DNA from 2 places in the Paraburkholderia sp. RCC_158 genome. Region 1 is predicted to be linked to the other one. Evidence: riboswitches for the same ligand, from Rfam matches in the RefSeq annotation. Region 1 holds a riboswitch; the other holds the start of a gene.

Region 1 (4,353 bases):
TCGCGATATGGATGCTTGACGATGCGCATTTCGGTGACGAGGTCGGCGGCTTCGATCAGCGCGTCGGGCGCATGACGGCCTGTCACGACCACATGAAGCATCTCTGGACGCGCGGCGATGACGGACAGCACTTCGTCGAGCGGCAGGTACTCGTACTTGAGCACGGTGTTCAGCTCGTCGAGGATCACCATCTGATAGTCGCCGCTTTCGATCATCCGGCGCGCTTCGTCCCAGCCCTTGCGCGCGGTCGCGATGTCGGCGTCGCGGTCCTGCGTGTTCCAGGTGTAGCCGTCGCCCATCGTGACGAAATCGCAATTCGCAATCGCGCCGAGAAAGTCGCGCTCCGACGTATGCAGCGCGCCCTTGATGAACTGCACGACGCCAAGACGCATGCCGTGGCCGAGCACGCGCACGGCCATGCCGAACGCAGCGGTCGTCTTGCCTTTGCCGGTGCCGGTGTTGACGATCAGCAGACCCTTTTCGACGGTCGCGTTGGCCTGCTTCTTTTCGTGGCCTTCGCGCCGGCGTTCGGTCATGCGTTGATGCGATTCGGGATCGGTCTTCATGGAAGGTCCTGGTCAGTGAAGGTGGCGCTGCGCGGCAGCGCGTGTTCGGTCGATGCAATCGCCACAGTGACGCCCGCGTGAACGGTTTTGCGAGCGACGAGATAGGGCGTGTGAGCAGCAGCGTGGATCGACGCGCCAAGCAACGCACAAGGTTCGCAGACGCCGTCGACGCCGAGATGCTCGCGCGCCGCCGCCGACGGCTCGGCGACATGCAGCGCGGCAATCTGCTCGCGAGTGAAGAGTTGCAGCGGCAATTTGTGGCGCGCGCAGAACGCGAGCAAGCCGGGTTCTTGCGCTTTGGTTTCGATCGAGGCGACGGCCGCGATGTCTTCGAATGAATGCGAGCCGAGCGCTGCGCGCACAGCGTTTTCGATTTCTTCCGCCGACGTCTGCAAGCGGCAACCGATGCCCACGCTAAGCGTTTTCATCGGACATCCTTCGCCAGCGACGCCACGCCGCCGATCACCACGATCGCGGGCGAGCCGAGTCCCGCGCGCGCGACGGCATCGGCGAAATCACCGAGTGTGGCGAGCGCATGCCGCTGCTCGGGGCGCGTTGCGGATTCGATCGCGGCACACGGAGTCTGTGCCGACATGCCCGCTGCCAGCAACGCGCCGACGATGTCGTTCAGCCGCCGCATGCCCATATAGATCACGAGCGTCATGCGCGTGGCGGCGAGCGCGGCCCAATCCGGCTCGCTCGTGCCCGCGCCGTGGCCGGTCACGAACACCACGCCTTGCGCATGATCGCGGTGCGTGACCGGAATGCCGATGGCCGCCGGCGCCGCAATGCCGGCCGTGATGCCACTGACGATTTCGACGTCGACGCCCGCCGCATGCAGTGCCTGTTGCTCTTCGCCGCCTCTGCCGAACACGAAGGGATCGCCGCCCTTCAAACGCGCGACGCTGCGCCCTTCGTTCAGATGCGCGAGCATTTGCTCGACGATGCCGTGTTGCGGCGTCGACGGATGACCGCCGCGTTTGCCGACATACACGATGCGCGCATCGGCGCGCGCAAATTGCAGCACGTTGGGGTTCACCAGATCGTCGACGAGTATCACGTCGGCTTGCGCGAGCGCGCGGGTTGCCTTCAGCGTCATCAGTTCGACGTCGCCGGGGCCTGCGCCGATCAGCCATGCGCGTTTCATCGCGGCATGCGCCGCGTCGGCGCACATGCAATCATGCAGCGTCGACATACACGCAATGTGATGGAAATTGAAGTCATTCGAAACTGTGCATTCGCGCACGACAGCAAACGCGGATTGCAGACCGCTTCCCTAAGTCGTGCTTGAGCGCCTTCACATCCGTCCCTCGCGGATTCCGGCGGCCGGCGGCGTGACGTTAACAACGCACGGCCGCCTCCGCGTCTGGCCGGTATCCGGGCTGGCGGCCTCACGCGCTTTGCGTTCCCGCCCACATTCGTTCGAATGTGCTGGACAGTGGCACTGAAAACGCATGTGCGGCGCAAAAAATAATCGCGCCGCCGGTCGCTTACCGTTGCGGGGACAGCACAGGTTGAGCGCAAGCGCGCTGCCTGTTTCCCGTTTAACTGCACACGCGAGCGCATGTGCGGGCACCAGACGCGCGCATACGATAGCACACGGCAAGCCCGTCCGATAAGCGCGCCGGGCTTGCGTTTTCTTGACGGCGCAAGGCGCGCGGCCTACACTCGCACGCACTTCTGGTGCTCGTGTGCGCGCTCGTGCGCATGCAGTTAAACGGGAAACAGGGCGCCCGCCTCGCATGGATCGGGTCAACCTGTGCTGCCCCCGCAACGGTAAGCGAAAAGCGACGTCATGGCGGTTTGCATGGCGCCGCGGAGCCGGCTTCGATGTCCACGCGCAAGGCCGCGTCGGCATATCACCACTGGGCGAGAAATCACTCGTCCGGGAAGGGGAAGCGGCGCTTTCGCCAGCCCGGATACCGGCCGGAACACGAAGGGCGAACGCCGCGGGGAAGCGGCGCTGCGCTCATGACCTCATACCCGTATTCTGCGTTTCCCTGGTGTAGCGGCAAGGCCGTCGTGCGTTCCCGCGTTTTGCGATGCGACGTCATGCGCAAAGCGCGTGATTCGGCCGGCCAGCAGATGCAACTCTCACGGATGGACTCACCATGCAAGTTCAGATGCGCAAGATTCCCGTCACCATCGTCACGGGCTTTCTCGGCAGCGGCAAGACGACGTTGCTGCGGCACATTCTTCGGAACGCGGGCGGCAAGCGCATTGCGGTGATCGTCAACGAGTTCGGCGAGCTCGGCATAGACGGCGAAATCCTCAAAGGTTGCGGCATTGGTTGCGATGAAAACGGCGTCGAGACCGAAGGCCAATTGTATGAACTGGCCAACGGTTGCCTGTGCTGCACCGTCCAGGAAGAGTTCTTTCCGGTGATGGAAAAACTCGTCGAGCGCCGTGAGCAGATCGACCATGTGCTGATCGAAACCTCGGGGCTCGCGTTGCCCAAGCCGCTCGTGCAGGCGTTCAACTGGCCGCAGATCAAGAACAGTTTCACGGTGGATGCGGTGATTACTGTGGTCGATGGACCCGCTGCGGCAAGCGGTCAGTTCGCCGAAAACCCGCTTGCCGTCGACGCGCAACGCAAGGCCGATCCGAATCTCGACCACGAGTCGCCGCTGCACGAATTGTTCGAGGATCAGTTGTCGGCTGCGGATCTGGTGATTCTGAACAAGACCGATCTGCTCGACGAAGCAGGCCAGAACGCGGTCGAAGCCGTGATTCGCGCCGAAATTCCGCCGCAGGTGAAGATCGTGCGCGCCCATAAAGGCGCGCTCGATCTGCATGCGTTGTTCGGGCTTGAAGCGGCGTCGGAGGAAACCATTCACTTGCGCCACGATCACCACGGTTCGGCCGACGACGCCGATCATCATCACGATGAGTTCGATTCGGTGGTCGTGAATGCAAAGGCACAGTCGCGTGAAGCGGTGATCGCCGCGCTGCAAGGACTCGTGGAAAACAACACGATTTATCGCGTGAAGGGTTTCGCGGCGTTGCCGGGCGCGCCGATGCGGCTCGTCGTTCAAGGCGTGGGCCGGCGCTTTGATAGTTATTTCGATCGACGCTGGCAGCAAGGTGAACTGGAAGAACTACGCGAAGGCGCCGAAAGCCGCTTCGTGCTGATCGGTGAAGACCTCCACCAGGCTGCGCTACAACGCGCATTCGACGCCGCGCTCGGCGTCGCAGCCGCTGTCGCCGCGCAACAGACGTAAGCGGGTATAGACACATGCATCTGCTGCGCACCACGCCGGGCGGTTTCGTCGACGATACGCAAGGCGTGATCCGCATTGATCAGCGGCCCGCGGACATCGTCATTCTGAGTTCCGCGGATACGACGCTGTCGTTGCTCGCGAGCGTGTTTCCCCGTCTCGGCGACGGCTTTCCGAGCGTGCGCCTCGCGAATGTCACGTATCTGCGGCAGCCGGCCTCCGTGGACTTTTACGTCGAAGACGTGTTGCAACATGCGCGCGTCGTCGTGGTCGATCATCTTGGCGGCGAGGCGTATTGGCCGTACGGCATCGAGCAGGTGGTCGCGCTTGCGGAGCGCAAACAGCAGACGCTCGCGATGTTTTCCGGCGATCTGCAGGAAGATCCGAACCTGCTCGCGCGCAGCACCGCCGATGCCGATCTCTGCCATCAACTGTGGCGCTATCTGCGCGAAGGCGGGCCGCAGAACGCCGAGGCGTTCCTGCGCTGCATCGCGCATCGCGCGCTTGGGTGGGGCCGCGAACCGGCGCCGCCGCGCGCGTTGCCAGCCGCGTCGCTCTACCATCCCGCA
Region 2 (4,353 bases), on a different contig from region 1:
GCGCAGCACAGATCGTCGGGCACCTTGCCGAGTCCGGCGAGACTGTAGACATCGCGCGCAGCAAGCTGCCGCGCGATCCGCAACGCGTCGCCGGTGCCGCCGAGCAGCAGAACCCGCGTCATCGCGCCGCTCCGATCAGATTGCCCTGGCGGTCGATCGCGAATGTCTCGACGCTCACCTGCGGCGGCACGATCTCGCGCGCCACGCGAAGCGCATGTTCACAGACGATGTCGGCGAGCGGCACCTGTTGCGTATGCGCGAGCGCGACGGCCTGCTGACTCGTGTTGGCCGCGCGAATCGCGGCCTGCAACGCGTCGTCGGCGCCGTGTTCGGCGGCCCATACGGCGAGCCGTTCGAGGTCGATGCTCGAGTTGCGGCTATGCAGATCGAGGTGGCCCGCCGCGAGCTTGCTCAGCTTGCCGAAGCCGCCGCAAATGCTCAGGCGCTCGACCGGCGCGCGCTTCATATGCTTGAGCACCGCGCCGACGAAATCGCCCATTTCGATCAACGCGATGTCGGGCAAGCCGTAATGCGCGCGCATCGCGTCTTCGCTCGCGTTGCCGGTGCAGGCGGCGACATGCGTATAGCCGTTCGCGCGCGCGACGTCGATGCCTTGATGAATCGACGCGATATACGCCGAGCACGAGAACGGGCGCACGATGCCGGTCGTGCCCAGAATCGACAGGCCCCCGAGAATGCCGAGCCGCGGGTTCATCGTCTTGAGCGCGAGCGCTTCGCCGCCCTCGACGCCGATCGTCACTTCGAAGCCGCCGCGATAGCCGTGCTCGGCGGCGAGTTCGGCGAGGTGCGCGGTCATCATCTGACGCGGCACGGGGTTGATCGCGGGCTCGCCGACCGCGAGCGTCAGACCGGCGCGCGTGACGGTGCCCACGCCGGGTCCGGCGCGAAACACCACGCCCGCTTCCGCGACGAGGCGCACGCGCGCGAACACCACGGCGCCGTGCGTGACGTCGGGATCGTCGCCGGCGTCCTTGATCGTGCCGGCCTCGGCGCCGTCGTCGGTCAGGCGGCAGAACACGAGCGGCATCGGCACATGCTGGCCCTTCGGCAACACGATTTCGGCGATGTCGCTGACCACGCCCGCGAGCAGCAGACGCGCCGCCGCCAGCGACGTCGCGGTGGCGCAACTGCCGGTCGTGTAGCCGCTGCGCAGCGGCGCGGGTTGTTCGGGGGTTTCGTCGCGCATCGCGGTCAGGCGGAGCGTTCGGGCTGTGGGCGGCTTGCGGCGCGCTCGGCGCTTGAAGACTTCACCACATCGAGCAAGGTGATCGGCAACGCCTGCCGCCACGTATCGAATCCGCCGAGCGGTTGTGCATCGGCAAGCGCAATGCGCGTCAGCGTGCCGCCATGCTGCTCGCGCCATGCCGCGAGCGCCGCCTCGCCTTGCAAGGTGACAGCGTTGGCGACCAGCCGGCCGCCGTCCCGCAGACTCGCCCAGCACGCGTCGAGTACACCCGGCACCGTCACGCCGCCGCCGATGAACACCGCATCCGGCGTCGGCAGCCCGTTGAGTGCTTCAGGCGCGCGGCCCGCGACGAGTTGCAGCCCCGGCACGCCCAACGCATCGCGATTGTGTTCGATAAAGCGCTGCCGCTCCGCGTGCGCTTCAATGGCAATCGCGCGGCAAGCGGGATGCGCGCGCATCCATTCGATGCCGATCGAGCCGCTGCCCGCGCCCACGTCCCACAGCAATTCGCCGGGCGTCGGCGCGAGGCGCGCGAGCGTGATCGCGCGCACATCGCGTTTGGTCAACTGGCCGTCGTGGCGGAATGCGTCGTCGGGCGAGCCGCAGGTGAGCGGCAGACGCGGCGCGCCATCGGTCGCGCGGCATTCGAGCGCGATCAGGTTCAGCGCGGCAACGTCGCGCGCGGACCACTGATCCGCGCGGCCGTCGATGCGCCGCTCCGCGTCGCCGCCGAGATGTTCGAGCACGGTCATGCGCGTCGCGCCGAAGCCGCGCGCGTTCAGCAGCGCGGCGAGCGCCGCGGGCGTGCCGCCGTCCGCGCTCAACACGAACACGCGCGCGCCGTCACGCAGATGCGCGTTCAGCGTCGGCAGCGGCCGGCCGACCAGCGACACGACGGCCGCATCCTGCAACGGCCAGCCAAGCCGCGCGGCGGCCAGCGACAACGACGAAGGTGCGGGCAGCACGCGCAACTCGTCGGCGGGCAACTGCCGCGCCAGCGTCGCGCCGACGCCGAACAGCATCGGATCGCCGCTCGCCAGCACGCAGACGGAGCGGCCGCGCTCGGCGAGCAACGGCGCGAGATCGAACGGACGCGGCCACGCGGCGCGGCGCGCGGCGAGCCGCGCCGGCAGCATCGACAGATGACGCTCGCCGCCGTAAATCGCCGACGCCTCCAGCAACGCACGCCGCGCGGGCCGTCCCAAACCGGCGAAGCCGTCGTCGCCGATGCCCACTACCGTCAGCCACGCCGGCATGCATCCTTCCTCATGATGTCTCTCAAAACAATGCGCTGCGCCACGCCGGTCAAAGCGTCCAGCCTCGTTGTGCTATCCGAAAAAAGGCATAATACAGCCGCCGGTGCCCTTCGGGGCCTAAGAGGGAACACAGCGGGGAAACCATCGCCGCTGCGGCTGCCCCCGCAACTGTATGCAGCGAGTCCGCCTGCGCTAAGCGCCACTGGTTCGACCGGGAAGGCCGCGACGGACGACGACCTGCGAGCCAGGAGACCTGCCGGCGAGACTGTTCGTGCCAGCCAACATCGGGCGGGGTGTACCGATGCCGCAGCCAAGCCGCTTTATCGCTTGCTCGGGCCGTCGCGCGACGCTAACCGCGGTGTCCGTCTTGAATCGAGCTTCTCCCTCCTCCACTGTGTTGCCTGACGCGGCTTTCGCGCTGCGGCCCTCGGCGTGTCCGGGGCTCCTGCGGATCGTCGCCGCGCGCGACGGCGGCATCTGCCGGATCAAGCTGCCGGGCGGCGAACTGAGCGCGGCTCAGGCCCACGCAATCGCGGATGCGAGCACGCGGCACGCGGCGGGCGTGATTGAGTTGACGAACCGCGCGAATCTGCAACTGCGCGGCGTTCGTGGCGGCGAGGAAGCGGCGTTGATTGCGGCGCTGGTGAATGCGGGGCTTGGGCCTTTGGCGGAGGCTCGTGCTGATGCTCGCGCCGAGGCCGATGCGAACTCTTCCGCCGCCCTCACCGCTTCAGCCGCCGACGACATCCGCAACGTGATGATCAGCCCTGCCGCAGGGCGCGACCCCTCCGCGCTCTTCGACACGAGGCCGCTTTGCGCGACGCTGCTCGCGCTGTTGCAAAGCGACGCGCGTTTCGCGGCGCTGTCGCCGAAATTCGCACTGCTCGTCGACGGCGGCGAGCGTCTTGCGCGGCTCGATCATCCGCATGACGTGTGGCTCGCGGCATCGCAGGATGGTTCCGGCGAGATCCGCTTCGTGTTCGGCCTCGCCGGTTGTCCACCGGTTGCTGCGACGAATTCGGCGACGATTGATGCAGGCGCACTCGCCGCCGTGTTGCCGTCGCAAGTTCCGGCGCTGGTGCGGGCGCTGCTGCATACGTTCCTCGATCTCGCCGCCGACTCCGACACGACCCGCATGCGTCACCTGCTCGCCGCACATTCTGCCGACGCAATCCTGCGACACGCGCAAACCTACGTCGATTTCCCGTTGGCGCGCGACGCAGCGCTCGCCGAGTGGCAACGCAGCACGCCCGCCGATGCCACGCTGCGCGTCGGCGCTCACGCGCAGCGTATCGCGGGAACGTGGCACGTCGGCGGTCAACCGCTGCTCGGCCGCATCGACGCAACCGCGCTGCATGGCCTCGCTTCGCTGGCGCGGCAACACGCGAACGGCGCGCTACGCATCACGCCGTGGCAAAGCGTTCTACTGCCCGACATCGCCACACATGCCGTGCCCGCCGTGCTTGCCGCGCTAAAAACGCTGGGCTTTGCATGCGATCGCAACGACCCCGCTTCACGCCTCATCGCGTGCGCCGGTTCCACCGGCTGTGCAAAAAGTCTCGCGGATACCAAAGCCGACGCGCTCGCGCTCGCGAAGCGCCTGCCCGCCGGCGTCGACGTGCACCTGAGCGGCTGCCCGCGCTCCTGCGCCGCCGCGCATTGCGCGCCGTTCACGCTGCTTGCCGCGGCGCCCGGCCTCTACGATCTTTACCGGCGCGACGCACAGCCGGGTTTCGGCGAATGCGTCGCGCGTCGATTGACAATCGCACAAGCCGCCGACACCCTCGCGCAACTCGCCCAAGCCGAACAGACGCACGCCCAGGACGCACGACCAGAATGCCCGACTCAAATGAGTGATACCGATGCTTGATTACATTCGCGACGGTCAGG

The links. Region 1 has a riboswitch for cobalamin ahead of cobW (cobalamin biosynthesis protein CobW). Riboswitches for the same ligand answer to the same signal wherever they lie in the genome.
Region 2: linked by a shared signal. The riboswitch ahead of cobG (precorrin-3B synthase) and the one ahead of cobW (cobalamin biosynthesis protein CobW) in region 1 are both predicted to bind cobalamin.

Annotation. Positions count from the first base shown of each region.
Region 1 is NZ_JBFUPM010000016.1:5,557-9,909, reverse strand. Features, by position in the region: gene cobO (cob(I)yrinic acid a,c-diamide adenosyltransferase) at 1-566, opposite strand, end outside; gene AB6809_RS25635 (cobalamin biosynthesis protein) at 563-994, opposite strand; gene cobA (uroporphyrinogen-III C-methyltransferase) at 991-1,713, opposite strand; cobalamin riboswitch at 1,917-2,161, opposite strand; cobalamin riboswitch at 2,231-2,512, shown strand; gene cobW (cobalamin biosynthesis protein CobW) at 2,678-3,787, shown strand; gene cobN (cobaltochelatase subunit CobN) at 3,802-4,353, shown strand, end outside.
Region 2 is NZ_JBFUPM010000011.1:171,305-175,657, forward strand. Features, by position in the region: gene AB6809_RS21865 (cobalt-precorrin-6A reductase) at 1-122, opposite strand, end outside; gene AB6809_RS21870 (cobalt-precorrin-5B (C(1))-methyltransferase) at 119-1,207, opposite strand; gene cbiE (precorrin-6y C5,15-methyltransferase (decarboxylating) subunit CbiE) at 1,213-2,463, opposite strand; cobalamin riboswitch at 2,548-2,739, shown strand; gene cobG (precorrin-3B synthase) at 2,822-4,333, shown strand; gene AB6809_RS21885 (precorrin-8X methylmutase) at 4,326-4,353, shown strand, end outside.